DNA from 2 places in the Novosphingobium sp. MBES04 genome. Region 1 is predicted to be linked to the other one. Evidence: riboswitches for the same ligand, from Rfam matches in the RefSeq annotation. Region 1 holds a riboswitch; the other holds the start of a gene.
The links. Region 1 has a riboswitch for thiamine pyrophosphate ahead of thiC (phosphomethylpyrimidine synthase ThiC). Riboswitches for the same ligand answer to the same signal wherever they lie in the genome.
Positions count from the first base shown of each region.

Region 2: another riboswitch for thiamine pyrophosphate. It lies ahead of MBENS4_RS05820 (TonB-dependent receptor); the one in region 1 lies ahead of thiC (phosphomethylpyrimidine synthase ThiC).

Region 1 is NZ_DF850488.1:2,666,230-2,681,206, forward strand. It holds gene MBENS4_RS11820 (uracil-DNA glycosylase family protein) at 1-573, shown strand, start outside; gene MBENS4_RS11825 (MipA/OmpV family protein) at 561-1,433, opposite strand; gene MBENS4_RS11830 (GNAT family N-acetyltransferase) at 1,546-2,097, opposite strand; partial or broken gene crtY (lycopene beta-cyclase CrtY) at 2,172-3,457, shown strand; gene MBENS4_RS11840 (phytoene desaturase) at 3,366-4,844, shown strand; gene MBENS4_RS11845 (T6SS immunity protein Tdi1 domain-containing protein) at 4,841-5,281, shown strand; gene MBENS4_RS11850 (LOG family protein) at 5,283-5,879, shown strand; gene MBENS4_RS11855 (phytoene/squalene synthase family protein) at 5,914-6,924, shown strand; gene MBENS4_RS11860 (hypothetical protein) at 6,993-7,409, shown strand; gene MBENS4_RS11865 (SOS response-associated peptidase family protein) at 7,363-8,019, opposite strand; gene MBENS4_RS11870 (cold-shock protein) at 8,305-8,511, shown strand; gene MBENS4_RS11875 (hypothetical protein) at 8,597-8,797, shown strand; TPP riboswitch at 8,865-8,989, shown strand; gene thiC (phosphomethylpyrimidine synthase ThiC) at 9,048-10,922, shown strand; gene MBENS4_RS11885 (IS1380 family transposase) at 11,150-12,499, opposite strand; gene MBENS4_RS11890 (hypothetical protein) at 12,628-14,977, opposite strand, start outside.
Region 2 is NZ_DF850488.1:1,321,298-1,336,274, reverse strand. It holds gene MBENS4_RS05840 (alkene reductase) at 1-940, opposite strand, end outside; gene MBENS4_RS05835 (LysR family transcriptional regulator) at 1,154-2,065, shown strand; gene MBENS4_RS05830 (zinc-dependent alcohol dehydrogenase family protein) at 2,169-3,176, shown strand; gene MBENS4_RS05825 (TenA family protein) at 3,226-3,888, opposite strand; gene MBENS4_RS05820 (TonB-dependent receptor) at 3,903-6,089, opposite strand; TPP riboswitch at 6,081-6,210, opposite strand; gene MBENS4_RS05815 (TetR family transcriptional regulator) at 6,359-7,522, shown strand; gene MBENS4_RS05810 (TonB-dependent receptor) at 7,665-9,950, shown strand; gene MBENS4_RS05805 (Ca2+-dependent phosphoinositide-specific phospholipase C) at 9,991-11,196, shown strand; gene MBENS4_RS05800 (TonB-dependent receptor) at 11,290-13,545, opposite strand; gene MBENS4_RS05795 (TonB-dependent receptor) at 14,039-14,977, shown strand, end outside.

The DNA.
Region 1 (14,977 bases):
CTTCTCGCGCGCATTGCGGCGTGCCGGGCCTGTGCGGACGCACTGCCCCATGAGCCGCGCCCGGTTGTCCAGGCCGGGCGCTCGGCGCGGATACTCGTCATCGGCCAGGCGCCCGGGAGCAAGGTTCACGCCAGCGGGCGGGCCTGGGATGATGACAGCGGAGATCGTCTGCGCGACTGGACCGGGCTTTGCGCCGAGGATTTCTACGATCCCGAACGCGTTGCGCACATGCCCAGCGGCTTCTGCTACCCGGGCAAGGGCGAGGGTGGTGACCTTCCGCCCCGGCCTGAGTGCGCCCCCTTGTGGCATGACGCCTTGCGGGCCGAGCTGCCGCAGGTGCGCCTCACCTTGCTGGTGGGGCTCCACGCGCAGAAGCGCTATCTTCCCCGTGGCTTTGCCCCGACCATGACGCAGGCCGTCGCGCGCTGGCGCGAGGCTCCGCCAGGATTGCTGCCTTTGCCGCATCCCGCCTGGCGCAGTCGCCTATGGATGGGCCGCAACCCCTGGTTCGCGGCCGAGCTCCTGCCCGATCTACGCGGTCGGATGGGGGCCGCGCTGGATCAGAAGGTGTAGGCGATCCCGACGCCGCCCATGAACTGGTCGGCCGAGCCGCGCAGCGAGGTATAGGGCGTGTCCTTTCCATCACCGAGCATGCGCGAATAGGTGGCGACCCCGATGAGCGAGAAGCCGCCGTCGCGCAGGTCTCCGGAAAGGTCCCAGGCGACAAGTGTGCCCACGCCTGCCCGGTCCCAGCCGCCCTTGCCGGTGTACTGGGGCAGGCCGCTTGCCTCGCTCTGAACCGGGGAGACCGAATAGTTGTAGTCGCCGAAATTGTCGTCCACATGGCGGGCATAGGCGAGCACCGTGACCAGCAGGCTCTTGCTGAGCGGGGTGTTGTAGCTGACAGAGGGCGACACGGTCATGCCCTCATGGGCGCCGGCAACGTCCCATTTCACGTCGGTGTTGAAGGTCATCCAGTCATAGTCATGCAGCACGCGGTTGACCGTGAAACCGGCCCTCACGCCGACTTCGACCGGCATCTTGAGCCTTCCTGCCGCGGCCACCACCGGATCCTTCACCTTGCGGGTCCGGTTGAAGGACACCGTGGCGACGGGGCCGAGCGCAAGGTCGATCTTGGCGCCCCGTTTGTCCGGGATGAAGTCGATCGCGGCGCCGCCGGCGCGGGTGTTGATGGTTACGCCCTCGATCCGTCCGCGGATCGCGGGGATGGGGGCAATTACGTAGTCATCGGAGCCGCTGTAGTCCGGCGTGGCAACAACCCCGGCGCCGATCGTGAAGGAATCGCCCTCGAACACGTTGCGACCGGGCTCGTCCATCTGCGTGGAAGTATCCTGGGCGAAGGCGGCCGGGCTGGCCGTGGCAGCGGCCAGCGCGCTGGCGGCCAGCAACGCGGCCTGTATCGTCTTGTGCATGGGGCTCCCCGATTGAAATGCGTATCGGGCCCAACGTGTGAGAAGCCCAAACGTTTCCGAAGGTTTGCTCCGGTTCGGGAAGGCCTGCGTGCCGGAACGGCCTGCCTTGCTGTCAGCTGCGGGGGATGAGGGGCTCGGGCAGCGTGTCGTTTCCTTCACCCAGTTTGCGCTGCATGAGGAAGACGTCGATCCACTGTTCGTGCTTCCAGCCCGCCCCCTCGAGCGTGCCCACCGGTCGGTACCCTGCGCGCGCGTGCAGGATCACCGAGGCGGGTTCGGAAGAGGCGATGACCGCGAAGGCCTGGCGGAATCCGCGGGCCTCGCACTCGTCGATGAGGGCCTTGATAAGGGCCGAGCCGATGCCGCGCCGGACACAGTCCGCGCGGACGTAGACCGTTGTTTCCACGCTGTAACGATAGCCCACGCGGGGGCCATAGCGCTGGGCATAACCGAAGCCGAGGACCTTGCCGTTCGCGTCGCGCGAAACCAGATAAGGGTAACCGGACTGGGTCAGGTCGGCGATGCGTTGACGAACCGCGTCGCAGCCTGGCGGCTCGGTTTCGAATGTCGCGGTGCTTTTCAGCACGTAATGCGAAAAGATCTCGGTGATCGATTGGGCATCCTTTGCGGAGGCCTCCTCGACTGTCAGTTCGTCATTTGTCATCGGTGTTACAATGCCGCAAGGTCGCAACTTTGCCAAGTTGTACTGTATGTCTCCTAGTACTGGGCGCTTTATAAATGGCTGACCGCACGTGTGATCTGGCAATTCTGGGGGGCGGACTGGCCGGGGGGCTGACCGCGCTGGCCTTCGCCCGCGCGCGCCCTGACCTGCGTCTGTGCCTTGTCGAGCAGGGCGCGCGTTTCGGCGGCGAGCACGTCTGGTCGTTCTTCGATACCGACGTCGATCCGGCGGCGCGTGCACTCCTCGATCCGCTGATCGCGGCGCGCTGGGAGGGGTACGAGGTGCGCTTCCCGGGATATGCCCGCGATCTTTCGACCCGCTACGCCAGCATCACCAGCGAGCGGCTCGACGCGCGTCTGCGCGAAGCCCTGCCTGCAGAGGCGCTGCTGTGCGGTGCGCGTGTGGCCCGCGCCACTGCGCAGCGCGTGGAGCTGGAGGACGGGGCCTCGATCACGGCAGGCGCGGTCCTCGATGCGCGCGGCGCGAGGGGGCTGCAGCACATGGCGGGCGGCTGGCAGACGTTCCTGGGGCAGATGGTCACGACCACGCAGCCCCATGGCCTGACCCGTCCCATCGTCATGGATGCGACCGTGGAGCAGGTGAACGGCTATCGCTTCGTCTACGTTCTGCCCTTCGGCCCCTCGCAGCTCTTCATCGAGGATACCTATTATGCCGACACCCCGGCAATCGAGCGCGAGGCGCTGCGGGCGCGGATTGCGCGCTATGCCGCCGGGCAGGGCTGGGACATCGCGAGGTCCTCTACGAGGAAACAGGCGCGCTTCCCGTGATCGCCAGGGGCGATTTTTCGGCCTTCTGGAACGCCGATCCCGAGAGTGTTCCTGCCCGCGCGGGAACAAGGGCCGCGCTCGTGCATCCTTTGACATCGTACTCCCTTCCCGATGCTGTACGATTCGCCGTCCATCTCGCCGGCCTCGACAACATCGCTGGGGAGGCCCTAGGAAGGATCTGTCATGACTGGGCCGCACATCACTGGCGCGAGGGGCGCTTCTACCGAATGCTGACGACGATGCTGTTTGGCGCAGGCGCGCCCGAAGACCGCTGGCGCATGCTCGCCCGTTTCTACCGGCTTCCCGAGCCGCTGATCGAGCGTTTCTACGCCGGGCAGTCGCGGCTGTCCGACATGGCGCGGGTGCTGGCCGGAAAGCCGCCAGTGCCGGTCGGCGCGGCCGTCGCCGCTCTTGCGGGCCAGGGCGCCCGCTCGCGGACCTCAGCCCTGCAGGAGAGCGCGCATGAACCGCGCCTGCGTGATCGGAGCGGGCTTTGGCGGCCTCGCCCTTGCCATCCGCCTCCAGTCCGCCGGTGTGCAGACCACCCTGGTTGAAGCGCGCGACAAGCCGGGCGGGCGCGCCTATTACTGGGAGAAGGAGGGCTTCACCTTCGATGCCGGGCCCACTGTCATCACCGATCCCGACTGCCTGCGCGAGCTGTGGATCGGCGCGGGACAGGACATGGCCGATGACGTCACGCTGATGCCGGTCATGCCCTTCTACCGGCTCAACTGGCCCGACGGCGTCAGCTTCGATTATTCGAATGACGAGCCCGCGCTTCACCGCGAGATTGCGCGCATCGCGCCGCAGGACCTGGCCGGTTACGACGAGTTCCAGCGCTACGCGGCGGGCGTCTGGCAGGAGGGCTACGTCAAGCTGGGCCATGAGGCCTTCCTCGACTTCTCCAAGATGATCAAGGCCGCGCCCGCATTGGCGCGCTACCAGGCCTGGCGCTCGGTCTATTCGATGGTCTCCAGCTTCGTGAAGGACGAGCACCTGCGCCAGGCGCTCTCGTTCCACACGCTGCTGGTGGGCGGCAACCCGATGACGACGAGCGCGATCTACGCCCTCATCCACAAGCTGGAGAAGGATGGCGGCGTGTGGTGGGCCAAGGGCGGCACCAACCGTCTGGTTGCGGGGATGGTCGCACTGTTCGAACGCATCGGGGGCACCGTGCGGCTGGGCGACAAGGTGACGCAGGTCCACACCGTGGGCGACATGGCCACCGAAGTCGAATGCGCGAGCGGCTGGCGTGAACGCTTCGATGCGGTCGCCAGCAACGGCGACATCATGCACACCTACCGCGACCTCCTCTCCGACAATCCGAGGGGCAAGAAGGTGGCGAAGCAGCTTTCGACCAAGCGCTTCTCGCCCAGCCTCTTTGTCGTCCATTTCGCGCTGGAGGGCACCTGGCCGGGCATCCCGCACCACACGATCCTGTTCGGGCCGCGTTACAAGGGCCTGCTCGACGACATCTACGAGCACGGCGTCCTGCCGCGCGACTTCTCGATCTACCTCCACCACCCGACCGTCACCGATCCCTCGATGGCGCCCGAGGGCAAGAGCACGTTCTACGCGCTCGTTCCCGTCGCGCACATGGGCAAGCTGCCGATCGACTGGGACGAGGTGGGCCCGGTGCTGGAGAAGCGTATCCTTGCCGAAGTCGGCCGCCGCCTGGTGCCCGACATCGAGGACCGCCTCATCACAAGCTTCCACTACGCGCCGACCGACTTCGAGTCGGATCTTGCCGCCCACAAGGGCAGCGCCTTCAGCCTCGAGCCGATCCTGACGCAGAGCGCCTGGTTCCGTGGGCACAACCGCGATGACACGCTGCGCAACTTCTATCTTGTGGGCGCGGGCACCCATCCCGGTGCGGGCATCCCGGGGGTCGTCGGCAGCGCCAAGGCGACGGCCAGGCTGATGCTGGAAAACCTGCTGTGAGGACGCGCGAACTGGCCGCTCTTCGCCAGGGCTGGGGCTGGACCGGGATCGAATTTGCCGAGATCGTCGCCAACTCGCTCTTCGGGCACCTGCTCGTCACCGATCGGGTGGGCACGTTCCACTATGTCGATCCCGAAATCCTGGGCGTGCAGACACTGGGCGACGAGGCGGCGGCGAAGATGCACATGGAGCTGGGCGAGACGCAGGCGATCTGGCGCGCCGATGCCCACGTCGAAGCCGCTGACAAGCGCCTGGGCGCTCCGCGCGTGGGCGAGGTCTACGGCTTCACCCCGCAGGCGCTCGTTGCCGGGGACTACGCGCCGGAAAACATGGTGTGCGTGGAACTTGCCGCCTACATTCGCATGACCGGCGATCTTGCCGACCAGATCAAGGACCTGCCCGAAGGGGCGCATGTCCGCATCAAGGTGACCGACTGAAATGAAACGTCTTGCTGTCTACTGCGGCTCGGCAACGCCCCAGGACCCGCGCTACATGGAACTGGCCCGTGACGTCGGGCGCACGCTGGCGGGCCTTGGTATTGGCACGGTCTACGGCGGCGGACGCCTCGGGCTCATGGGCGCGGTCGCGGCGGGCGCTCTGGAGGCGGGCGGCGAGGTCATCGGCGTGATCCCCGAGGCGCTGACGGCCACCAACGGGCGCGGCGGCGAGGTTGCCAACCACGACTGCACCGAATTGCACATCGTCAAGGACATGCACGAGCGCAAGGCCGCCTTCACGCGCCTGTCGGACGGCTTCATCGTCCTGCCAGGCGGTGTCGGCACCATGGACGAGCTGTGGGAGGCGGTCAGCTGGTCGCAGCTGGGCTATCACGACAAGCCGGTCGGCGTGCTCAACGCCTTCGGCTTCTACGATGGTCTGCTCGCCTTCAACCGTCACATGGCCGAAGTCGGCTTCGTGCGGCCCGCCCACCAGGGCATCATCCTGGCCGAGACCGAGCTCGACCTGTTGCTTGAGCGCATGCGCGCGCACGAACCCATCGTTCCGATCGTGCGGATGGATCCGGGCACGCTGTGAGACCCCTTATCCGTTGCAGGACCATGACCCTGGCATGACCCGCCCTTCGCCTTACGACCGCGCGGCGCTGGTGCGCTTTGCCCACCAGTCGATCCGCAAGGGCTCGAAGAGCTTTTCCGCCGCCAGCCGCCTGTTCGACCGCGAGACGCGCGAGAGGGTCTGGCTGCTCTACGCCTGGTGCCGCGCCTGCGACGATATCGCGGATGACCAGGATCACGGGCGTGGCCGGGGCCGAGGCGTGGACGCGGAGCAGGGCAGTGGTCAGGCCGGGCTCGATCCCGAATCGCGCCTCGCCACGATCCGCACGCTTACCGAGCTGGCCATTGCGGGCGAACAGACCGGATCGCGGGCCTTCGATGCCCTGGGGCAGCTTCTTTACGAAGTGCCGATCCCCCAGGTCATGCTCGAGGACGTGATCGCCGGGTTCGAACTCGACGCGCGCGAGTGGCGGCCGCGCTCGGAAAGCGACATGCTGCGCTATTGCTACCATGTGGCCGGTGCGGTCGGGGTGCTGATGGCGGCGGTCATGGGGGTGTCGTGCGACGAGAGCGACCCGGAAGCGGCGGACACGCTCGACAGGGCCTGCGATCTGGGCCTGGCCTTCCAGCTCTCCAACATCGTGCGCGATGTCTGGGAGGACGATGCCAATGGGCGCTGTTACCTGCCCGTCGAATGGCTGGTCGAGGCCGATATCCCTCCCGGCGAGCACACCAAGCCGCACTACCGCGCACGGCTGGTCACGATTGTTGCGCGCGCCTGCGCGCTGGCGCGGGGATACGAGGAATCCTCGCGCGCCGGGGCGATGCGTCTGCCCTTCCGCCAGCGTTGGGCGATCCTCGCCGCCGCGAACATCTACGGCGGGATCGGGCGCGAGGTGGAGCGGCTGGGCGCGCATGCCTGGGACCACCGTGTCTCCACATCCAAGCTGCGCAAGGCGGAATATCTTGCCGCGGCCTGGCACGAGGCGCGCGGCGGCATCGCCCCGGTGCTCGAACGTCCCGGACTTGGCCGGCGCGACCTGATGGAGCTTGCCCGCGCCGACTAGCTCTGGACAGGCGCGTGCGCTTGGCTCAGTCTCTTCCCCAATAAGACAAAGGGGGAGATGCGCATACGATGCCAGATCTTGCACTCGCGCCGGCCTGGACGGCGATTTTCCTGGGACTCTTCGCGCTCTTCGCCGGGATCGGTGAGCTGCGCCAGCCCGGCCACTGGCACAAGCTGATCGGCGAGATCGTCGGCTCGCCCGCGCTGCAGATGGTGACGGGCCTTCTGGAACTGTTCCTGGGCGCGGTGATTTACCTTGCGAACCCTTGGGCCTCACCCGATTGGCTGTCGAGCACGATGAGCGTGGTCGGCGGGCTTATGTGCATTGAGGCGCTCATGGTGTTGGCTTTTTCGGACGTCTACATGGCTTTTTGGCTGCGCCGTTTCGGCCCGCTCTCGCGCCTGTGGTGCACCTGTTCGATCATCATCGGCCTCGCGCTCATCGCGGCGGGGCTGTTCCACTTCGGTGTGTTTCCGAGCAGCTGAGCAGGGAAGAGGAATAGGGCTGGATCAGCGCCTGGGCGCGGTCCCACCCGGCGCGCAGCCACGTCTCGTGGGCGCGCGGATCAGGCGGCAGGATCACCGGCATCGTCTCGCGCCCCTGCGTGCGCAGCGCGGCATTGGCTTCGCAGGTAAGGAGGGCGAAGGCGGGCACCTCGCTGTCCTTCCAGACCCCGGCAAAGGCAAAGATTGGCTGGTCGGCGCAGGTGAGCCAGAGCTGGCGCCGCGTGCCGTCGACGGGAGAGGGGCGCCCCCACTCCATGAAGGCGGTCGCGGGCACCAGACAGCGAAATTCCGGATTGCGCAGGTTCCCTGTCCAGAACGGGCTGTCCAGATTGCGCGCGGTCAGGATGCCATGCGGGCGGGTGTCCATGGCCGATTGCGGGGGCATGACGCCCCACAGGCGCGGGATCATCCGGCGCGGCTGGCGGGTGCGGGGCATGGGGCCCGCGATTGCTTCTCGTCCCGCGGTAAGGACGGGCGCGAATTGTCCGGGGCCGACATGGCCGCCCGCCCAAGGGTCCTCGCGCGTGTCGGTCCCGAAAGCACGGCCCACGGCTGCAGCCGGGGCATCGAGGCGATAGAGCATGGTCATGTTCTACGGGCGCATCGTCCCTTCATGTGCACGGGTCAAGGTGTGGCGTGCAACGCTGCGTTAGGTGAATGGGGCCTTGTGTGGTACAGCATCCGCGCGACGTCGAATTTTGTGACGGACTTTGCCGGTTGATAGGCGCCCGAGTCCGGGCCCGTGCGGAACTGCACGGGCAGGATCATGGCGCACTTTGGGCGACGAATTTCCATTCGAATGATGAACTGACGCACCCTCCCGCGTGCATGTGGCACGCCGGGAACCCATACTTATTGCATTAAGGACATCACCATGCCCATCGGCACTGTCAAATTCTTCAACACCGAAAAGGGTTACGGCTTCATCGCTCCGGAAAACGGCGGCGAGGACAGCTTCGTGCACATCAGCGCGGTGCAGGCTTCGGGCCTGGCTTCGCTCGAGCAGGAACAGCGCGTTTCCTACGAGGTCGAGACCGGCCGCAACGGCAAGAAGGCCGCGGTGAACCTCGCGCTCGCCTGATCGGCTTGCACGTAACCCGGACCGGCCTTCGCGCCGGTCCGGTTTTCGCTCCGACCTGCCATTCCAACCCGAGGAAATCCGGAGCATGAGTGTAAGCTACAAGTTCGCCACCGAGCAGGCCGACGCGGCCGCGAAGGCCGCTGACGAGGCGGTTCTTGCCAATGTCCGCGAGCGCGCGCTGCGGTCCGAAACCGCCTGGCGCACGATGGCCTCGCAGGCCTTCAAGACCGAAGAAACCCGCCGTCGGCGTGAAGAAACCGCCGCCAGCGCACGCGACGAGGCCTGAGCCTTTTCGCACGGGCGCTATCTCGCCGCGCCCCTCTGGACGCATCTGCAAAGCGTCCCTACCATCACACGTATCCCCGGGGAGCCAGCAGGGCGTTCGCGTCCACCGGCTGAGAGTTGTGGGTATGCTCCACAAGACCCGTCGAACCTGAACCCGTTAATACGGGCGGAGGGAGTGGACGGTGTGCCCGGAGCTCTACGCCGGAAATCCGTACTTCATCTCTCACGCCCTCGATCAGAGAGAAGCGTGTATGGCCGACATCAACAGCAAACTGGAAATCGGTGTGACCACCGGGCCCATCCGGGGCTCGCGCAAGATCCACGTTCCCGCGCAGTGCAACTCCGCAATCCGGGTCGCGATGCGTGAGATCGACCTCGAACCCTCCAGCGGAGAGCCGCCGGTTCGGGTCTACGACACCTCGGGGCCCTATACCGACCCTGACGCCACCATCGATATTTCGGCAGGGCTGGCCGCGCTGCGCCGCGACTGGCAACTCGCCCGCGCAGACGTCGAAGAGTACGCGCCGCGCGAGGTGAAGCCCGAGGATAACGGCATGACCGGGCCGGATCGTTCGGGCGGCGTGCCAGCGTTTCCGACCGCGCTGAGAAAGCCGCTGCGGGCACAGGCGGGGGGCAATATCTCGCAGATGCACTATGCGAAGCGCGGCATCATAACCCCCGAGATGGAATACGTCGCCGAGCGCGAGAACCTGGGCCGCGCGCGGCTGGCCGAGTACACCCGCTCGGGCGAGAGCTTCGGCGCCTCGATCCCCGACTACGTGACGCCCGAATTCGTGCGCGAGGAAGTGGCCCGGGGCCGTGCGATCATCCCCAGCAACGTCAACCATCCCGAGTGTGAGCCGATGGCGATCGGGCGCAACTTCCTGGTCAAGGTCAACGCCAATATCGGCAATTCGGCCGTCGCCTCGGACGTCGCCAGCGAAGTCGACAAGATGGTCTGGTCGATCCGCTGGGGCGCGGACACCGTCATGGACCTCTCGACGGGCCGCAACATCCATGACACGCGCGAATGGATCATCCGCAATTCGCCCGTGCCGATTGGTACCGTTCCGATCTATCAGGCGCTGGAGAAGGTCGGCGGTGTCGCTGAGGATCTGACCTGGGAGGTGTTCCGCGATACGCTGATCGAACAGGCCGAGCAGGGCGTCGACTACTTCACGATCCATGCCGGCGTTCGGCTCGCCTACGTGCCGCTTGCCGCCAAGCGGCTGACCGGCATTGTCAGCCGCGGCGGTTCGATCATGGCCAAGTGGTGCCTTGCTCACCACAAGGAATCGTTCCTCTACGAGCACTTCGACGAGATCACCGAGATCATGAAGGCCTACGACATCGCCTACTCGCTCGGCGATGGCCTGCGGCCCGGCTCGATCTATGATGCCAACGACGAAGCGCAGTTCGCCGAGCTTTTCACGCTGGGCGAACTGACGAAGAAGGCCTGGAGCCAGGACGTTCAGGTCATGATCGAAGGCCCCGGCCATGTCCCGATGCACAAGATCAAGGAGAACATGGAAAAGCAGCTGGAGAGCTGCGGCGAGGCCCCGTTCTACACCCTGGGGCCGCTTACCACCGACATCGCGCCCGGCTACGATCACATCACCAGCGGTATCGGCGCGGCGCAGATCGGCTGGTACGGGACGGCGATGCTCTGCTACGTGACGCCCAAGGAGCACCTTGGCCTGCCCGACCGCGATGACGTCAAGGTGGGCGTCGTCACCTACAAGCTGGCCGCCCACGCCGCCGATCTCGCCAAGGGCCATCCGGCGGCGCAGGTGCGCGACGATGCGCTATCGAAGGCGCGTTTCGAGTTCCGCTGGCGCGACCAGTTCAACCTGTCACTCGATCCCGACACGGCCGAACTCTACCACGACCAGACGCTGCCCGCCGAAGGCGCCAAGACCGCGCACTTCTGCTCGATGTGTGGCCCCAAGTTCTGTTCGATGCGTATCAGTCAGGAAGTGCGCGACTTTGCTCTCCAGCAGAACCAGCCTCCGACTGGCTTCCTCGCTGCGGAGGAGGCGCAGATGGGAATGAAGGAGATGAGCAAGGTCTTCAAGGAGACCGGCTCGAAGCTCTACACAGGGCGCGTAGAGCGTGAGCACGATTGAAACTGAGGTCTTGGTCCGGTGGTTCTGCGAATGCAGAGGCACCGGACCCAAGCTTCTAGCCCGCTCTATTCATGACGGGACTGCTCCCGGTTGATCCGACTTCTCTCTTTCGGAGGCCAGGTGATCAGGGCGAGCGCCTCCGGCGGCGTTTTTCACCGCGACAGGATCGATGGGCTTTTCAAGGTTGATGGGCGGGGCGTTGGCGTTCGGCGGCACGGCCGCGCTGGTTAGGTCGGTGCTGGCCGGAGGCTGTTAGCGAGGGCTCTGAACACGTCGGCATCGGGGCAGGCTGACGCGAACGCGACACGGATGCGCGAGGCACTTTCGATGACGCGGGCGGCGACCTTGAGCAGCCGCAGACGCAGCGTCGCGAACTCAGCCGTGGCCAGCGCGGTGGTTCTGGGGATCGCTTGCTGGACGCGCCATAGCAGCCAGTAGGCGGCGGTGTGCAGGATCAGCCGCATCTGGTTGGCATTGGCCGAGCGGCATGAGGTGCGGTCGCTGGCAAGTTGGGCCTTGTGGCGCTTGATCAGGTTTTCGGCCTGGCCACGCGCGCAGTAGAGCGTGTCGTAGATGTGTTCGGCCGAATCTTCGGCCAGCGAGGTGACGACATAGCGGATGTCCATGCCCAGGATGCTGGCCTCGATCCTGGCGACGACGCGGCGCTGGCAGCCCCAGCTCTTCGCGCCGTAGCGGATCTGGGCATAGCTGCGCAGCACTGGTACCTGGCGCTCGGCCCGTTTGACCGCGCAGGCATCGGCGGCGGCAACAATGGCGGGATTGGCGCGCAGCGTGGCGTTGGTCGGCAAGCCGAACACGAAGTCGACCCCGGCCGTCTCGCAGAACGCCATGACCTCGGGACGGCCATAGTGTCCGTCGCCCCGGATGGTGATGTGCGTATCCGGCCAGTACCGGCGGATATGGCACACCAGGCGCCGGATATGGCCGGCCGCTTCGGTGCCCGACGGCGTCTTGCCGGTGCGCAGCAGCATCGCCACCGGGCGGCCGGTCGCGGTGTCGTAGACGTGGATCGGCAGGAAGCAGCGTTCGCCATAGTGGGCATTCCAGAACGAGAGCTGTTGATAGCCGTGCACGACATCGCAGGTATCATCGATGTCCAGCGTCACCGCCGCCGGTGGGGCGGGATAGCTGTCGCAGTAGACGCCGATCATCGCGGCCATCATTTTGGCCAACTCCCGCGTGGTCGGGGCGTTCTCCCACCGGCTCATCGTCGGTTGGCTGGCAAGCCCCGCGCCCGATCCCGGCAGCTTGCCCAGCGCCAGGCGGAACCCAGGGTCATCGCGCAGGGCGTCGAGATCATCAGCATCCTCGTAGCCACAGGCGATCGCGAACATGCGGGCCCGCAGAATGTCATCAAGGCGATGGGTCACCCGCACAGGGTCGCGCGGATCGGCCATGCAAGCCGCAAGCCGCCGACAAATCCCCATCGCGCGCTCGGCCTGCGCCAGCAACAGAACGCCTCCGTCAGAGGTCAGCCGGCCACCGTCGAACGCGGCTGTGACCTTCTTGCCGATGACAGCTGGGAATCCGAAAGAGCTTGCGATATTGTCGTTCATGGCGGGTGTGGCCTGTGGCATTTTCTGCCCTGCAACAGGGCCGGCGTAGACACCCAGTTTCTAATTCAGATCAGAGGCTTACGCCACTCCCGCCAACCCTTCAGAACATGTCCGGTGAATAAGAGCGGCTAGAGGAATCCTGCGCCCACACTTAGCCAGGATGTCCCGTCATACTCGACTTCGCACCAGCTGCCAGGAAGGTCCAAGGTCTTGAATGGACCATCGCCCAAGAGAAGCGCATGGTTTCCTGAGGCTCCCGGTCCGCGCACGATGCGGAAACGTGCCCCCGGATACGCCGCCGCCGTGGAAAAGGATACCGAGCAATCCTGCAGGAGGGGGCTGTCCCAGACCTGAGTGGGCTTGCTGGATCTCACATGGAGGGTCTTGCTGGTGCTGTCATTGTTTGTTGAACATCCGGGCACTTGCAGTGAGCTGACACGATGCTGCGCCTGGTAGACGAAAATGCGTCCGACGTGAAAGGTGTCGGATACGCCGGACGCGAAGTCCGAGCTATGGGCACAGATTACCACGCGAAATGTTGATGCTTGCGCATTGGGCAGGACAAAGGGAACGTGAATGGTTCGCCACGTGGGGTTGAGAGGAACATAGACCGACTTGAAATAGCTGCTGACGCCTTCGCCGATGCGTATGTAGACCCCCGGCAACGACTGGGTGAGGGCTTGCGCTAGGTCGATCTCGAGATGGCAGAGCCGTCCTTCTTGCGCATTCGTCAGGTCGAGGGGGAGTCGAACGCTTCCGCTTCCCGCGGTGAGGTTAACCGCGGCAGCATCCCTGCCGTTGACAGCGTCGGATTGACCCAGAGTGATGTTTGCCCCCGAAACCGTGAGCAAAGAGGCAATCGACGTCGTGGAGTCCAACAGAGTGGTGCAGTCTGCGGCAAAAGGCGCAGCGGCTAGTGGAATGTCCGCCTGGCCCGACATTCGCCCGGATGGGCTGTCGATTTGCCCGAAGCCTGGGAGGTTGCAGACAGCGTCGGTCGATGGCGCCGCTCCGGCGAAGACATCGGAGTCTACCGTGACGGTGTTCGTTTGCGCCCAGCGGTTGTTCTTGTCAAAGCTCGTGAAAAGCGCATTGTCGAACTCGAAGATGTAGGGGGCGGCGCCGAAGATCTTGTCCTGCCACGTGAAGCTTCGCAGGTTCGTGGTACGTGAGTAGATGAGACCCCTGGAGCGGCCACTGTCAAGTGCATGCAGGTTGTCGTGAAAACTGACCTGCCCGACGATATACGAGCTGTCTACGGCCGCGTTGCTTTCCTCATAAGCTTCCCATGTCGGATTGGTCGCATGGTCTGCATTGCTGCTCGTATCGGCTGCGGCAATCAGGACGGAACGGTCTTCGGGGCTGTCGTTTTCGTTCCCATGGTAGTTGCGGCTGATTTTCAGTCCCGAGCCCGAGGAGTTGCTGGTTGGGATGATCCAGATATCGGTGCGTACGGGACCGTTCGTGAGCCCTCCGAACCGATTGCCGTCGATGAGGACGTCGTAACCGTTGCGAAGACAGATCCCGTATTTGTACTGATTTATCCAGTTGCTGCGTATATCATGTCCACCGCCAGTCGGGAGCATAATCGCCTTGGAGCCGACAGATCCGGTAAACTTGCTGCGAGAGATCCGCCAGAAGGGATCGTCATTGGAGGATGAACCAAGCGCACACTCGGTGTAGTCATAGAATGCGCAACCATCGACGAGCAGACCAATTCCCCCTGAAGCGCCACCGATGGCAGGAGCGAGCCCGCTGCGTCGGAATACACCTTTGCCGCCGCGTGTCTGGAGGTTCTGGAAACTGATGCCGAAAGATCGGTGGTCCGAGTCGAGCAGGTACTCGCCGTCCGGAATGTGGATGCGGGTCGCATCGCGTCCTTGCCCCTCGAAGAAGACGGCGAAGTTGCCGGTACTCTTGAGGCTTTCGCCAAGCAGGATATTCCCTTTCGGCAGCCAAATCTTGTTACGGTAAATCGGAGCTGCTGAGCCATTCTGGCCGCCGACCAAAGCGGCTGCATCGGCGAAGGCGGCCTTGAGAGCATCGGTATCGGCTGTTTCATCACCGATTCCGACGCCGGCTCGATACTCTCGCAAGTCGATACGCCGCATGTCATCAGCCTGAAGATCGGTAAGGTTCTGCTGGACCGTAAAACCGTTGGCGACGGTGACGGCCATTGCCCCTTGCGGAGATCCAAGAAAATCGCTGGTCGCTACCGTGCGTTGAAGTACGGCGGTATTGGCTTCGTTGCGATAGATTGAAACCAGGCCCTCGGTCTGGATGGCGAAGAAATCGCCATCGTTCGTCTGGTCTAGCGCATCTTGCGTACTGCCATAGGTCGGGCCCACGAAAGCTTCGGCGGTTCCTGCGGATAGCTGTGCTGCTCCCGCCCAGCTCTTTGCGCTTCTCGTACCAGGATCGCCCGGCGATGCCAGGCCTTCAGCCCAGGTCTTGGAGAGTTCCGCGAGGCGACGTGCT
Region 2 (14,977 bases), 1.3 Mb from region 1:
CGGCGCGCATGCGCTCGACCAGGTCGGGATTGGCGATGAACGGGCGGCCGAAGGCGACAAGGTCAAGCTCGCCCGACTGGAGCGCCGCCTCGGCGCTGTCCTTCTCGAAGCCGCCCGCGGCAATCAGCGTGCCGGTGTAGGTGGTGCGGAAATCGCGCGCGAAGGTCTCGGGCATCTTTTCCGCGCCGATCGTCAGCTGGTCGCTGAGGTGCACATAGGCGAGGCTGCGCTTTTCAAATTCGCCCGCCAGCGTGACCCAGGTCTCGGCCTCGTCGGCGTAAGGCTCCATGCCGAAGAGGCGGCCGAACGGGGACACACGCACACCGACACGGTTGCTGCCGATCTCGGCGCTGATCGCATCGAGCGTCTCGAGCAGGAAGCGCAGGCGGTTCTCGATCGAGCCGCCGTAGCGGTCCTCACGCTGGTTGAGCGCGCCGTTGACGAACTGTTCGAAGAGATAGCCGTTAGCGCCGTGCAGCTCGACCCCGTCGAAACCGGCGTCGATGGCCGTGCGTGCGGCGCGCACGAAGTCCTGCGTGATGCGCACGACCTCTTCGGTTTCCAGCGCGCGCGGCGGGCTTGCGGCCAGGCTCTTGGCGACGCCGTCCTCGTCACGCCCGAAGGCCCAGACGTTTTCGCCCACCGTGGCCGAGGACGAGACGGGCGATTGCCCTTCGCCCAGGATCGAGGTGTGCGAGACCCGGCCCACGTGCCAGAGCTGGGCGAACATGCGCCCGCCCTTGGCGTGGACGGCGTCGGTCACGCGGCGCCAGCCTGCGGCCTGCTCGGCCGTGTAGAGGCCGGGGTTGAAGAGGTATCCGCAGCCTTCCAGTGAAACAGGCGCGCCTTCGCTGATGATAAGGCCCGCGCCCGCGCGCTGGCTGTAGTACTCCACGGTGAGGTCATCGGGCACGGTGTCGAGCGCCCGGGCCCGGGTCATCGGCGCATGACGACACGGTTGCGTAGCGTGAGGCCGGAGAGGTCGAAGGGCTCGAAAAGCTTGGTCATGGGAATCCTGAAAAATGCGGGGGGAGGAAAGGGAGCGAAGCGTTGGGCTCTATCTAGAGTGGAATTTCGGGAGAATAATCCCCTTGCGATTCCATTCACTCGATCCCACAGTTCCGGAATGGATGTGCAGGATCGCTTTGCCGGATTGACCGAATTCGTTGCGACCGTGCGCCTGGGAAGCTTTGCGGCGGCCGCACGCGAGCTGGGCGTCACCGGCTCGGCCGTGGGCAAGAGCGTGACCCGGCTGGAGGCGCGGCTGGGAACCAAGCTCCTGCACCGCACGACGCGGCGGCTGACCTTGACGGGGGAAGGGCAGGTATACCTCGACGCGTGCCAGCGGATTCTCGACGATCTGGACGGGACCGAGCTGGCGATGGCCTCGGGCCGCGACACGCCGGTGGGTACGCTCCACCTTAACCTGCCCGCAGCCTTCGGGCGCAGGCACGTGATGCCGATCCTGCTGGAGCTCACGGCGCAGTACCGCCATCTGGACCTCTCGGTCATGTTCACCGAGCGCACGGCCAACGTCATCGAGGAGGGGATCGATCTGGCCGTGCGCATTGGCACGCTCGGCAACGATGCGGACCTGACCGCACGGCGGCTGGGCACGCAGCGCCTGCTGATCTGCGCCTCGCCGGACTATCTGGCCCGCCATGGCGCGCCGAGGAGCCCTGAGGAACTGACGCAGCGCGATTGCATCATCGGGTGGCGCAGGGTGCCCCGCCCTGTCTGGCTCCTGAAGGACAAGGCCGGGGGTGAGGTGGCCCAGGAAGTGAAGGTCCGCCACGAATTCAGCGACGGCGAGGCCATTCTCGCCGCCGCGCTGGCAGGGGAAGGCCTGGCCCAGCTGCCCGATTGGCTGATCGGGAAGGAGCTTGCCTCGGGCGCGCTCGTGCCGGTGCTGGAGGAATGTGCCGGGGCCGAGATGCCGATCCACCTCGTCTGGCCCAGCTCTCGCTATGAACAGCCGCGCCTGCGCATCGTGATCGATGCCCTGGCCGCCGCGGCGCAGCTGCCCGGTTCGGGCTTTACGCCGGGGAGCCGGGCGCGCGCCTGAGCGCTGGCGCCGCATCGAAGCGTGGGGGCACTCCACCGTGCCCGCATTGAAGCCGAGGCTGCGATACCTACCTGATCGGGCGAGCCAAACAGGAGAACGATCCATGCAAGCCATTCAAATCAAGGCGCCCGGCGGTCTCGACACGCTGGAATGCGTCGACCTTCCCGATCCCGGCCAGCCCGGCCCCGGAGAGATCCGCGTGCGCCTGCATGGCGGATCATTGAACTACCATGACTACCTCGTCTGTTCGGGCGCGACGCCGGCCGAGGATGGGCGCATCCCTCTCGCCGATGGTGCGGGCATCGTCGAGGCGGTGGGCGAGGGCGTGGACGCGTTCGTGCAAGGTGACCGCGTGGTCTCGTGCTTCTTCCCGGACTGGCAGGACGGGCCGCCCGCCGTGGGCGACTTTGCCCGCGTCCCGGGAGACGGCATCGACGGGTTCGCGCAGGAGTTGGTCGTGCGCCCCGCGACGGCCTTCACGCGCATGCCCGAAGGGCTCGATTTCGTGGAAGCCGCCACGATCACCACGGCGGGTCTCACCGCATGGCGCGCGCTGATTGTCGAAGGGGGCCTCAAGGCGGGCGACACGGTGCTGGTCATGGGCACGGGCGGCGTCTCGATCTGGGCCTTGCAGATTGCCAAGGCGATGGGCGCGCGCGTCGTGGCGACCTCATCCTCGGATGCGAAGCTGGAAAAGCTGCGCGCAATGGGCGCGGATCACACGATCAACTACCGCAGCGAGCGCGAATGGGGCGAGGCGGTCCTTGCCTGGACAGGCGGGCGCGGGGTCGACCACGTGGTCGAGGTCGGCGGCCCTGCCACGCTGGCGCAGTCGCTCCAGGCGGTGCGCATTGGTGGCCACATCACCCTCATCGGCGTGCTCACCGGTACGGGCGGCGAGGTGCCGACCGCCCTTCTGATGGCCAAGCAGGTGCGGCTGCACGGCGTCATCGTCGGCAGCCGGCGCGAGCAGGTCGATTTCGTGCGCGCCATCGAGGCCATGGGGATCAAGCCCCGTGTCGACCGTCGCTTTGCGCTCGCAGACCTCGCCGAAGCCTTCCGCTACGAGGAAAGCGGTGCCCATTTCGGGAAGATCGGCGTCAGCTGGTAGGTCCGCCCTTTTCCATGCATCATCACGTCTGGCCGATCGGGCGGGAGGCTCAGATCGGCCAGGTCTCGCGCCGGTAGGCCGAATCCCAGAACATCCACTCGTAGCGCGTGGCGTTGCGGAAGGCCGTTTCCATCGCGGCGCGGATCGCCGGGGTGGCATTGGCTGCGGCCTCGTCCACCAGCGCGCGCACCCGCGCGGTCGCTTCGCCGAAGCCGGGATCGGCATAAGTGTCAATCCAGGCGGCATAAGGGTTGGGCGAGGCGGCGCGCGGCTTGATGTCGCAGCCGACCTCCCAGTAGACCCAGAAGCAGGGCAGGATGCCCGCGATCAGTTCCTCATAGCTGCGCGTTGCGGCAAGGCCGGTGAGGTAGCTGGTGTAGCCAAGGCACACAGGGGTAGGCTCGGCCTCGCGCGCCATTTCGGGCGTGACGCCGAACTTTTCGAAGAAGGCCTGGTGCAGCGCCTGCTCCACCTGCACCGCGACCTTGGCGCCGTCGGAAAATTCCAGCCGGGCGCTCGCCGTGGGCGCGCGGGCTGACGCAATGGCCAGCGCGCGTGCATATTCGGCAAGGTAGAGGCTGTCCTGCAGCATGTAGTGCCGGAAGCTTTCCGGCGCGAGCGAGCCGTCGGCAAGCTCGGCGAGGAAAGGCTGGTCCAGGATCGCGCGGCGCAGCGGGGCAACGTCCTGCCAGATCGTGTCGCAAAAACTCATGGGGGTGCCTTCCTTCAGAAACGGTGGGTGGCGCCGACGCCGAACTGGCGGCCGGTATTGATGGTGAAGCTGTCGAACGGGCCGTTGGGACCAAGGCCCAGGAGCAGCGGCAACTGCTGCTGGCCGAAGGCGGAAATTGCCCAGCGCGTGTCGAAGAGGTTCTTGGCCCAGACTTCCAGGTTCCACGCGCCGAGCTCAACGCCAAGCCGCCCGTCCACCGAGGCGTAGCCGGGGGTGTGCAGGATGTTGTCGATCTCGAAGTCCACGCGCGAGACGTAGGCAACGCTGAGGCGCGCGTCGAGCTTGGCAGGCCCGGCCTCACCCTCCCAGCCGATGCCGCCGTTCAGCGTCCAGTCGGGCGCGTTGGGGGTGCGCTTGCCGGTGAGATTCACCAGGTCAGGCTCGCCCGGTTCCGGCGTGGGGTTGGGGGTGATGTAGGTGCCGGTGCGGCTGTGCGTCCAGGCCGCGCCGCCATCGAGGCGGAAGCCTTGTCCCAGGTCCGCCTGCACGGAGGCTTCTAACCCGTGGACATTGACCTTGGGCACCGACAGCACGACCGAATTGCCCAGGAACACGGTGTTCTGGAAGTTGCTGTAATCCGTCACGAAGCCTGCGAGGGAAAGGCGCACGCGCCCTTCGGCAAGCTGGCCCTTGATACCCGCTTCCAGCGACTTGACGGTTTCGGCGGCAAAGTTCGCGGTCCAGATGTCCGAGGGGCCGGGAAGGGGGTTGAAGCCGCCCGCCTTGAAGCCGACGCTGCCCGTGACATAGGCGGTGAAGTCCGGGCTCGGGCGCCAGGCGAGCGAGAGCTTGGGCTGCCACTTGTCGAAAGTCTGCGCGCGGCGGGCATAGGTCGTGGCGGTGTCCGTACCGACCGTGTCTTCCTTGCGCCGGTCGCGGTCGTAGCGCAGGCCCAGCGTTGCCTCCAGCGTGGGCAGCACGTCGTAGCTCGCCTGCGCAAAGAGGCCGATCTGGTTGCTCCGGGTCTCGGCGCGCTGCGGCTCGGCACCGAACAGCAGCGGGCCCAGATCGTCGGTCCGGTCACGTTCGAGACGCTGGAAGAAGACGCCTGCGTGCCAGCGCAGCGGGCCGCTCCCTTGCGAGGTCAGGCGCAGTTCGCTGGTCCAGGCCTCGATGTCGACCGGCTGCGATATGGGCTGGATGCCGTCCGGGAACAGCGCAACGCCGTCCAGTGTGACGGGCGTATCGTGGCGGAAGTCGAGTTCTTCGCTGAAGTCCTTGTGGTAGTTGTCGTAGCCGCCCGACCAGGTGAGCTGGAGCGTATCGCCCAGGTCCTGCGCGAAGGTTGCCTGCGCGCCCCACCATTTGCGCGCGAAGCGGCCCTCGAAGTCGCCCTGCGGATCGGTCAGGATCGCGCCGGAGAGGCGCCCGCCGTTGCGCCCCGTGACATTCTCGGACGAGATATAGGCCGCGCCGCCATCCTCGTCGGCCCAGGCGAGGCGCAGGTTGAGGGTGCTGGTCTCGGAGGTCTGGATCTTCGCCTTCAGGCGCAGGTTGCGGCTGGTGAAGCCGTCGACCTTCCTGTCGAGGTAGCTGTTGCGGATGAAGCCGTCGGAATTGCGGTACGAGCCCGCCAGACGCAGCTGCACGCGCTCGGACACCGGCGCGTTGACGACCCCGTCCGCGGTCCAGGTAAAGCCGTTGCCCATGCCGAGCGAGGCCATGCCGCCTGCCTCGTCGGTGGGATCGTTGGTGGCGATGTCCACCGCGCCGCCCGAGGCCGAACGTCCGAACAGTGCTCCCTGCGGCCCTTTCAGGATCTCGACGCGCGCGACATCGTAAGTGCGCAGGGTGAAGAGCTCGGAATCGGCGAGCGCGAGCCCGTCCACGACGTAGGCGATGGAGGGCGACTGGTTGCGGTTGGTCGATACCCCGCGCACCGAGATCATGTTGGTGCCCGGGTCCTGGTCGTTGATCAGGAACACGCCCGGCGTTGCGGCGATGAAGTCGTCTATCGTGGTCAGCTTGCGCCGGGCGATGTCGTCCTGCGTGTAGACCGTGATGGTGTCGGGCACCGCGATCTGCGCCTCGGGGCGGCCGCGCGCGGTAACGACGATGGGGGCCTCGCCCGCGGCCTCCTCGGCATGGGCGAGGGTGGGTGTGCCAAGGCAAAGGCCAGCGCCCAGGAATGTGAAGATGGTAGACGTACGTGTGGCGTGACGTGCGGCGCGTTGTCGCATGGTCCCTATTCCTCCGCCGGCATGAACCGGATCAGGTTCGCGGGTTTGCAGACTTTGCGCGGGAATGCGCCGTGATCCGCCTCTCAGCCCTGACAGCGCCAGGACACCCCGTGGGTTGATGATGTTCCGCGCTTAGAAAAAGCGTGCGCCAGCGTCAATCGTTGCACGCTGCGTTGCGCTCGCCGCCACCGTCGGGGCCGACACCATCGGACCACGACAGGCGAAGTCCCGGCTTGGAAAATTGCAGGATCGCACTATCCGTAACCGCGATGACAAGCTCCTCGACCAAGGCCCGGGATCGCGACGAAATCCTTGATGCGGCACGAAATGTTCTGGCGCGCGAAGGACTGTACCATTTCAGTCTGCGTCTCGTTGCGCGAGAGGCGGCGATGTCTGTCGGCAAGATCCGCTACCAGATCGGGGACAAGGCGGCTTTGCTGGAGGCTGTCGTCGCGCGGGAATGCGAGATCATCGACGCGCGGCGTGACCAGTGGCGCACGCAGCTGGCCTCCTGCCCGGAACTGGACCCTGCCAGCGTGACCGATATCGTCACGCAGGTCCTTGACGAGGTGTCACAGGACGGGCGCGTTTCGGCAATCGTCATGGCCGAGATCTATATCCAGGCCCATCGCGATCCGGCTCTTGGGGCGCTGCGCGCGCGGTTGTGGGCGCACGACCAGGGGTTCTGGCAAGGCCTGTTCGAGGACTTTCCCGAGGCCCGGGGGCTGGTGCGCCGCATCGCGTGCTATGGCGTGGATGAGCGCGTCTTCAGTGTCCTTCTGGGGCAGAGCCGCGACTACCGGCTTCTGCGCCAGTCCACCTTGCGGGCGCTGCTGCGTCCTGCCGGGGCGCACGCTCGCAGCGCGGTGAGCGCCTGGCATCTCCACCTCGTCGCGCAACTGGCCGGTCCGGCGCAGGCGGCGCTGGAGGGGGCGAGCGAGATCAAGGGCACCAAGGCGGTGCTGGCAGGGCAGATCGCCGACGCCATGGCCCGCGAAGGAGTGGAAGCGATCTCGTTTCGCCAGATCGCGACATCGGCCGGGGTGCCTCTCTCCACGCTGACGCACCATTTTCTCTCGCATCGTGACCTGGTGCTGGGCGGTGTGGAGGAACTGTACCGGCGTATGCGCGCGTCGCTGGGGCAGCCCGGCGATGCGCGCGCAGGACGCCAGGTGCTGCTGCTGACCCATGAGATGGCGCTCGGCGCCCTGCGCGATCCGCGCCTCACGCCCTTTGCGATCGACATGCGGCGAAGGCGCGCGGAAAATGTCCACGCGCAGGTTGCCCCTCTGATTGATGGCGAGGGGGATCGCGCACGCAGCCAGGCGTTCACCATGGCACTGATCGGAGAGGCTATTGCTCTGGGCGATGAGGGGCAGACGCTGGATAGCGCGGCATTTCCGGAACGGCTGCGCGAACTGGCCCGCGATTAGGCCGAACGAGTGTGCTAAATTACAAATTATATGGCGAATATTTGACAGAACGGATGTCTTAAAACGGCAATGGGCCACTCCTATCGGGCGCTCCTGACGCACAACAGGGACGCCCGATATGCACGCCTTTGATTCCACCAGATTGCCTCTCCGTCTTGCCACGGTGCTCCTGACCGGGAGCGCCCTTGTCTCTTCGCTGCCCGCCATGGCTGCCGCCGGTGAACTGGCCGAGGACGCGGAGGCCGCGCCCGGCCAGCTCCATGAAATTACCGTGACCGCGCAGCGCCGCGTGGAAAACAGCCAGGATGTGCCGCTCGCCATCAAGTCGGTCGATGCCGATGCTCTGGCGCAGACCGGCTACACCGACTTCACCGATATCCAGTACATGGTCCCCGGGGTACAGTACGATCCCACCCAGGGCGCGGCCTTCCAGATCCGCGGCGTGGGCAGCCGCTCCTTCGACTTCTCGAACGCCAAGTCGGTCAGTGTCGTGGTCGATGGTGTCGTGATGGACGGCCAGCGGGCCAATGGCCTCATCGGCATCACCGACATGGAGCGCATCGATGTGCTGATGGGGCCACAGGGTACCCTGTTCGGCAAGAACGCGACCTCGGGCGTGATCTCGGTGACGACCCGCAAGCCCGAACTGGGCGTCACCTCGCTGTCGGCCAGCGGCAGCTATGGCGAACATGACGAGCGCATTCTCAACGCAACCCTCAACGTGCCGCTGGGGCGCGACGTCGCCCTGCGTGTGTCCGGTTTCGATCAGGCTCAGGACGGGTTCGGGCGCAACGTCACGCTCGACCGGACCATCGGTTCGACCCACGAATACGGTGGCCGTGCGCGCCTGCTGGTCGATGCCGGGCCGGACCTGGAGTTCATCGCGCGCGCCGACTTTGCCCGCCACTGGGATTCCAGCGTGCGCACGCCCGCGGGCAACCAGCCCGAGAATGTCGCGCAGATGCTCGCCGAACTGGGCGTGTTTCCCGATGGCCGTAGCGCTGACACCGCCGATGGCAGCTTTGGCGAAATCACTACGCGCGAATACGGCGGCTCGCTGGAGGTGAACCTGGGCCTTGGCGAGCATCAACTGAAGTCGATCACGGCCTATCGCGAAACCGCCTACGACAACTCTACGCCTGTAAACCTGCTCCCGCTTGACCAGTACGCGTACGTTCCCTTCAACCTAGGCGAGCTGGATACCAACAAGTTCAGCCAGGAATTCCAGCTGGCCTCGCCCACCGGCGGGTTCGTGGAATATGTCGTGGGGGCCTTCTACAACAAGCTGAACGCGCAGCAGACGCAGCTGCAGTGGGCGACGCTGGGTGCGCCAGTCTACGATGCGAGCGGCGCTCCCATTGCTCCGCTGCTCTACGCGATCACGGGCGCGGCAGGGGTGGCCGATGCCAATACCTCGCTGTTCGATTCCACGAACGAGACCGCGGCGGCCTTCGGGCAGGTCACCTTCAACTTCACCGATCGTTTCAACCTGGCGCTGGGCGGGCGTTATACCCACGACTGGAATTCGCAGAGCCTGGACTTCATCTGGCTCGATCCCGAGCCGATCACCGGCTACAATCCGACGTTCGCGGGCACGAGCCCGGCGCCTGTCTATCCCGATGGCAAGGTCACGGGAGGGAACTTTTCCTACCGCATCGCCCCGACCTTCCACCTGAGCGACGACGTCATGCTCTACGCCACGTACTCGACCGGGTACAAGCCGGCGGGCATTGCCTTTGTCGGCAACGACTACAGCCCCTACCGCAAGGAAACCGTGAAGGCCTGGGAAGCGGGCATCAAGTCCGAATGGTGGGATCGCCGCCTGCGCGTAAACCTCGATGTCTTCCTTTCGAACTTCAAGGACTTCCAGACCACCATCCTGACCACCATTCCCGACGGGCAGGGCGGTGAACTGCAGGCGACCACGATTGGCAATGCGGGGGCCTTGCGCACCAAGGGCGTGGAAGGCGTGATCGCGCTGGTGCCGGTGCCGGGGCTGACCCTCAATGGCTCGTTCACCTACACCGATGGCGAGTTCACCGACTACGTCTACAACGAGACGACCGACTACACCGGCACCGCGCTCACCAATTCGCCCAAGTTCTCCAGCATGGTCTCGGCCGATTACGAGCACACCTTCGCCTCGGGGCTGGGCGCTCGTGCCCACCTGGACTACGCCTGGCGCAGCGAGTACTGGACCGTCACCGGCCAGCCCGACTACTCGCATGTCGATGGCTATGGCCTGGTCAACGCGCGCGTGACCTTCACGCTGCCCGACAGCAACATCCGGTTCGGCGCCTATGCCCGCAACCTGTTCGACACCTACTACTCGACGGGTTTCCAGAACTACGGTGCGGTCGGGATGCTGCACTACACTTCGCCTTCGGCGCGCCGCACGCTGGGCGGCTTCATCTCGGCGGATTTCTGATGCGGGGCCGGATCACACGGACCCGGTGCTGGGGAGTGCCTTGCTGGCGCTCCCCCTCTTCGCGGTGAGCGCGCAAGGCGCCCCGCCAGCGCCGCGGGCCGACACGCCCGAGCGGATCGATGCGCCGGACCTGCCCGGCGCGACGCCGATCAACCATCTCCAGGTCCTGGGAACGCACAACAGCTATGCGCTGCCGGTCGACCGGCGCCTGGTTGAACTGATGCGCCCGCGCTTCGAGGCCATGCTGGCCGCCTTCGATGCCCTGCCCGAGGAACGCCGCGCGCTGATGGCCGAGGAGCATCCCAACGGGATCTCCTTCGACGATGCCCTGAACTACCTGCACCCCGACCTCACCACGCAGCTGGACCTGGGCATGCGCAGCCTGGAGCTCGACGTGAACCCGGACCCCGACGGTGGGCGCTATGCCGATCCCGCCGGGTATCGGGCGCTGCGCCGCGAGGGCATCGCGCCGGGTTTCGCCATCGACGAAGCGGCGCTCGCCAGGCCGGGGTACAAGGTGCAGCACATCGTCGACTATGACTTTCGCAGCCATTGCACCCTGTTCGTGACCTGCCTTGCGCAGATCCGGGACTGGTCGGACGCCCATCAGGGCCATGTCCCGCTCTTCATCCTGGTCGAGGCGAAAAGCCAGGGGCGCAAGCTCTTTGCCGATTCCGCCGAGCCGCTGCCCTTCGACAAGGCCGCCTTCGACGCGCTCGATGCCGAGATCCTCTCGGTCTTCGACAGGTCCCGGATCATCACGCCCGACGATCTGCGCGGGGAGCACGCCACGCTCAACGCCGCAGCACGGGCGGGAAACTGGCCGCGCCTGGAGAGTGCGCGCGGCAAGGTGATGTTCCTGATGATTACCGCCAACGGGCCGCAGGGCGCGGCGGCCTATCTGGAAGGCCATCCCTCGCTCGCCGGGCGCGTCGCCTTCCTGCGGGCCAATCCGGGCGAGGACCACGCCGCCTTCCTGATGTACGACAACGCGATCGTGCGCGAGGACGAGATTCGCAAGGCCGTGGCCGAGGGCTATCTCGTGCGCACGCGTTCCGACATCGAGACCTACGAGGCCAGGGCCAACGATATGACCCGTGCCAACGCCGCGCTGGGCAGTGGTGCCCAGATCGTCTCGACCGATTTCGAGCGGCCGGGCAATGTCTATGGCACGCCCTATCTGGTCCGCCTCCCGACCGGAGACGGCGCGGCGGCGCGGCTGAGCCCTGCGGCCGGGGGGCAGTAAACAGGGCCATTTCCCGATGGCCGTACAGCACGTTGGAAGGGGGCGGTTCGGGGTCGGACCGCCTCCTTGTTCGTTACAGGGCCAGGCGCGCGGCTAGAAGGCGGCGCGGGCACCCAGCGTGACCGCGCGTCCGACCAGCGGGGCGCGGTAGCGCAGGGGGCTGTTGTGCGCGCGGGCCTCGGTGTTGGTGAGGTTCGTGGCGTCCACGAAGATCTCGATGTCGTGCGTGCTCAGCGGCAGCTTGTAGCGCGCATGGGCATCGACCAGCCAGTAGCCGGGGCTTGCGGTTTCATCCTGCGAAAAGCGGGTCTGCCGGGCGAAATGGACCGTGCCCGCCGAGACGCGCCAGCGCGCGCCGGAGAGCGCAGCATCGGCGCCGTAGCGCGAAACCGGCATGCGCGGCAGGTATTCGCCATCGAGCTGGCGGTGGTAGTATTCGGCGGTCCACTGCGCGTTCGAGGGATAGTCGAAGTTGAACGGGCTGTAGTCGTCGGGGGCGTGGAAGCGGGGCTTACCCAGCACGTGGTCGGCAAAGACATGGAGTTCCAGATCGCCCGGGCCGACCTGCGGCACGCGCAAGGTCGCCTCGCCTTCGATGCCTTTGAAGCGCGTGTCGCCCTGGCGCCACTCACGCACCGGCAGGGTGCGGCTGATGCCGGTGTTGCCGAGGTAGATGTAGTCCTCATAATTCACCCGGTAGCCGGTTACCGAGAGCGTGAACGGCGTGAGGTCCAGCGTTCCGCCCAGTTCCCAGGTCTGTGAGCGCTCCTTGCGCAGGCGTCCATCGCCCTGCTCATCGGACAGCGAGGCGAAGTGGTTGCCGTTGGCGTAGAGCTCGTTGACCTCGGGCGCGCGCTCGCCCAGCGCGTAGCGGGCATCGAGGTGCAGCCAGGAGAGCGGTGTCACGCGCAGCGCGCCAAAGGCGTTCCACAGCCGGAAGTCGCGGTCCTGGGCGTAGCTGACGCCGAGCCCGCGGCCATCGCGCACGCTGGTCTCGTCGAGGTCCTGCTCGATCCAGTCATGGCGGCCGCCTGCGCTCAGGCGCACAGGGCCGATGGTCAGACGTTCCAGCGCGAAGAGCGCCAGCTTCGTCGTCTCGACACTGGGCAGGTAGGCCGTGTCGCTGCGGGTCTCCAGCTTGCGGTGGTTGACCTCGCCGCCGAGGACGCCCGTGAGCGGGCCGAGCGCGGCCTGGGTCAGTTCCAGCCGGACGGTGTCGGAGTGGATTTCGAAGGCGCTGGCATCGTTGCCGTCGATCCGCTCGCGATCGTGGCTGCGCACCGAACCTGCACGCAGGCGCACGGCGGCAAGGCCCGGCAGCGGCGCATAGAGGACCCCGTCGATATCAAGGCGCAGCTGCTCGGCCGCGATGGCGATGGGCGAGGGGGAAGGGCTCGCGGGCGTGACCGACTGGAAGCCGGGAACGCCGTAGTCACTGCGATAGTAGCCCGCCGCGAGCCCGAAGTAGCCCTGGCTGCCGACATGGCTGGCGCCGAGGTTGACCGCGACTGTCTCGAGCCCGCTGTTGACGAGCTTGCCCTTGCGGCCCGGCGCCGGGTCCTCGATGATCTGCTGCTCGGCAGGCGTTGCATCGACGTAGCGGCCCAGGTCCGGGTCATAGGCCCACTGCGGGCTTGCGGTGCGCACCTGGCAGATGCCCTGCAAGGTGACGTTCGTCACCAGGTCCGCCCAGCTGCGGCATTCGTCGGCCTTGGCGAGGCCGGGAATGTCGAAGTCGCCGGCATGGCGATAGAGCATGTCGGCGTGCCAGGCGAAGTCGTCCTTCCCGCCGTCGAGCCGGGCCATGGCGGTGACCGGCGTGTTGAACCCTCCGCTCACTTGCGCCCGCCCGGACAGAGGGGCCTTTGCGGCGCTGCGGGGAATGCGTCCATCGCGCAGGTTGACCGCGCCGCCGATGGCGTGGCCACCGTAGAGCACGCCGGCACTGCCATTGAGGACCTCGATTGCATCGGCGAGGAAGGGCTCGATCGGCGCGGCATGGTCCCCGGTGATGCCCGACATGTCGTCGAGCGCGAGGCCATTGAAGCGCAGCGCGACGCGGTTGCCGGCCTGCCCGCGAATCTGGGGCCGCCCGGCAAGGGGGCCCTGGTAGCTGTTCTGGACCCCGGGCAACCGGGCAAGCGTCTCGCCCAGCGATTGCGAGCGGTCCTCCTCCAGCGCCTCGCCGGCAAGCACGCGGGCCGGGGTGCCGGCAAGGTCGCTCGCGCGGGCGACCTCTTCGCGCTCTCCAGTAACGAGGATGTCGGTGTCGCGGGGCGGAGCGGCCAGCGCTCCGGAATAGGGAAGAAAGAGAGCTGCCGAACCGGCCAGCAGGGTAACGTTTCGCATGGCGTCCCACCTGTTTTGAAAGGAAGCGCCTTCAAGCCATGTTATGTTATAACGTCAAATATGAGGCCCGTTTTTTCCACGACTACCGTCAGTTAGCATGTGCGATGCGTGGCAATGTCCCGGAGATCCGCGGGGCAGGACGCCCTAGCGCCCAGCTGGCGAACACTTCGATCCCTACCGTCTCACAACTTCAGGCTCTCTCCATGCGGATGCTCACGCGGCGAATAGTTCGTGTCACGAATTTTTTGCCGCAGTCCCGTCGACCGGATCCGAAACCCTGAGCAGTCTCCGCAATGCCCCGGGCGAGCACATGGCGTGCCGCAAGAACGAGAACGGACGGGGCCCGGGTACACCAATTCACGGATCAACGGGCTGAGGATTTCGGAGCTTCACGAGGGCTCCGAAGGGCGCCGCATGTGCGTCGGGTTCCTGCATGAGGGCAGGGGCCGGGGGGCTGCGGGTATGAAGAAAAGAAGCTCTTAGGGGGTAAAGCATGATGTTTAAGCACACGAGCCGGCTGCTCTTGTCGACAGTCGCATTCGCGCCGCTGGTTCTCGGGGGAACCCAGGCGGCCCATGCCCAGGCCACGGCGCCTGCGGCCCAGCAGGGCCCTGCACAGTCCGGGCTTGGCGACATTGTCGTGACCGCGCGCAAGCGCAAGGAAAGCGCGCTCGATGTTCCCATCGCGATCAGCGCGCTTTCGGGCGAGGACATTCAGTCGCTCAACGTCCAGACGGTCGAGGATCTGACCGCGGTGACGCCGGGCATGAACCTCAACAACTCTATCACCGGTTCGGGCCGCTCGGACCGCAGCCAGACTGCTCTCATCATCCGCGGCATGGCGCCTTCGCGCGGCAACCGCACCAGCTCGACCTTCATCAACGGCATCCAGGTCTCGGACGGCACCGTGACGGGCGTGTTCGACTTCGAACGCGTCGAGGTGCTGAAGGGCCCGCAGAGCGCCTACTTCGGCCGCCAGACCTTTGCCGGCGCGATCAACATGGTGACCGCCGAGCCGACCGACTACTTCACCGGCTATGTCAGCGGCCTTGCTGGCACCGACGACTATTACGACCTGCGCGGCGCGGTCGGCGGGCCGATCATCCAGGACGTCCTGAGCTTCCGCGCGACGGGTCGCTACTTCACGCGGGACGGCTCGTGGAAGAACAACGCCGAGCCGGGCAAGACGCTGGGCGATCAGAGCACCCGCAGCGGCACGCTGCAGCTCAAGTTCACGCCGAGCCACAACTTCACCGTCAACCTGTTCGGCATGGTTGCCAACGACGATGACGGGCCGGGCGCCACCGGCGTGATCCTGGGCTCGCAGTCGAACTGCAACCTGGGCGCGCAGGACCTGCCCTACTTCTGCGGCACGCTGCCGGGCCTGCTGCCCGGCCAGCCTAGCGCGCGCACCGAGGTCAATGCGGGCGTC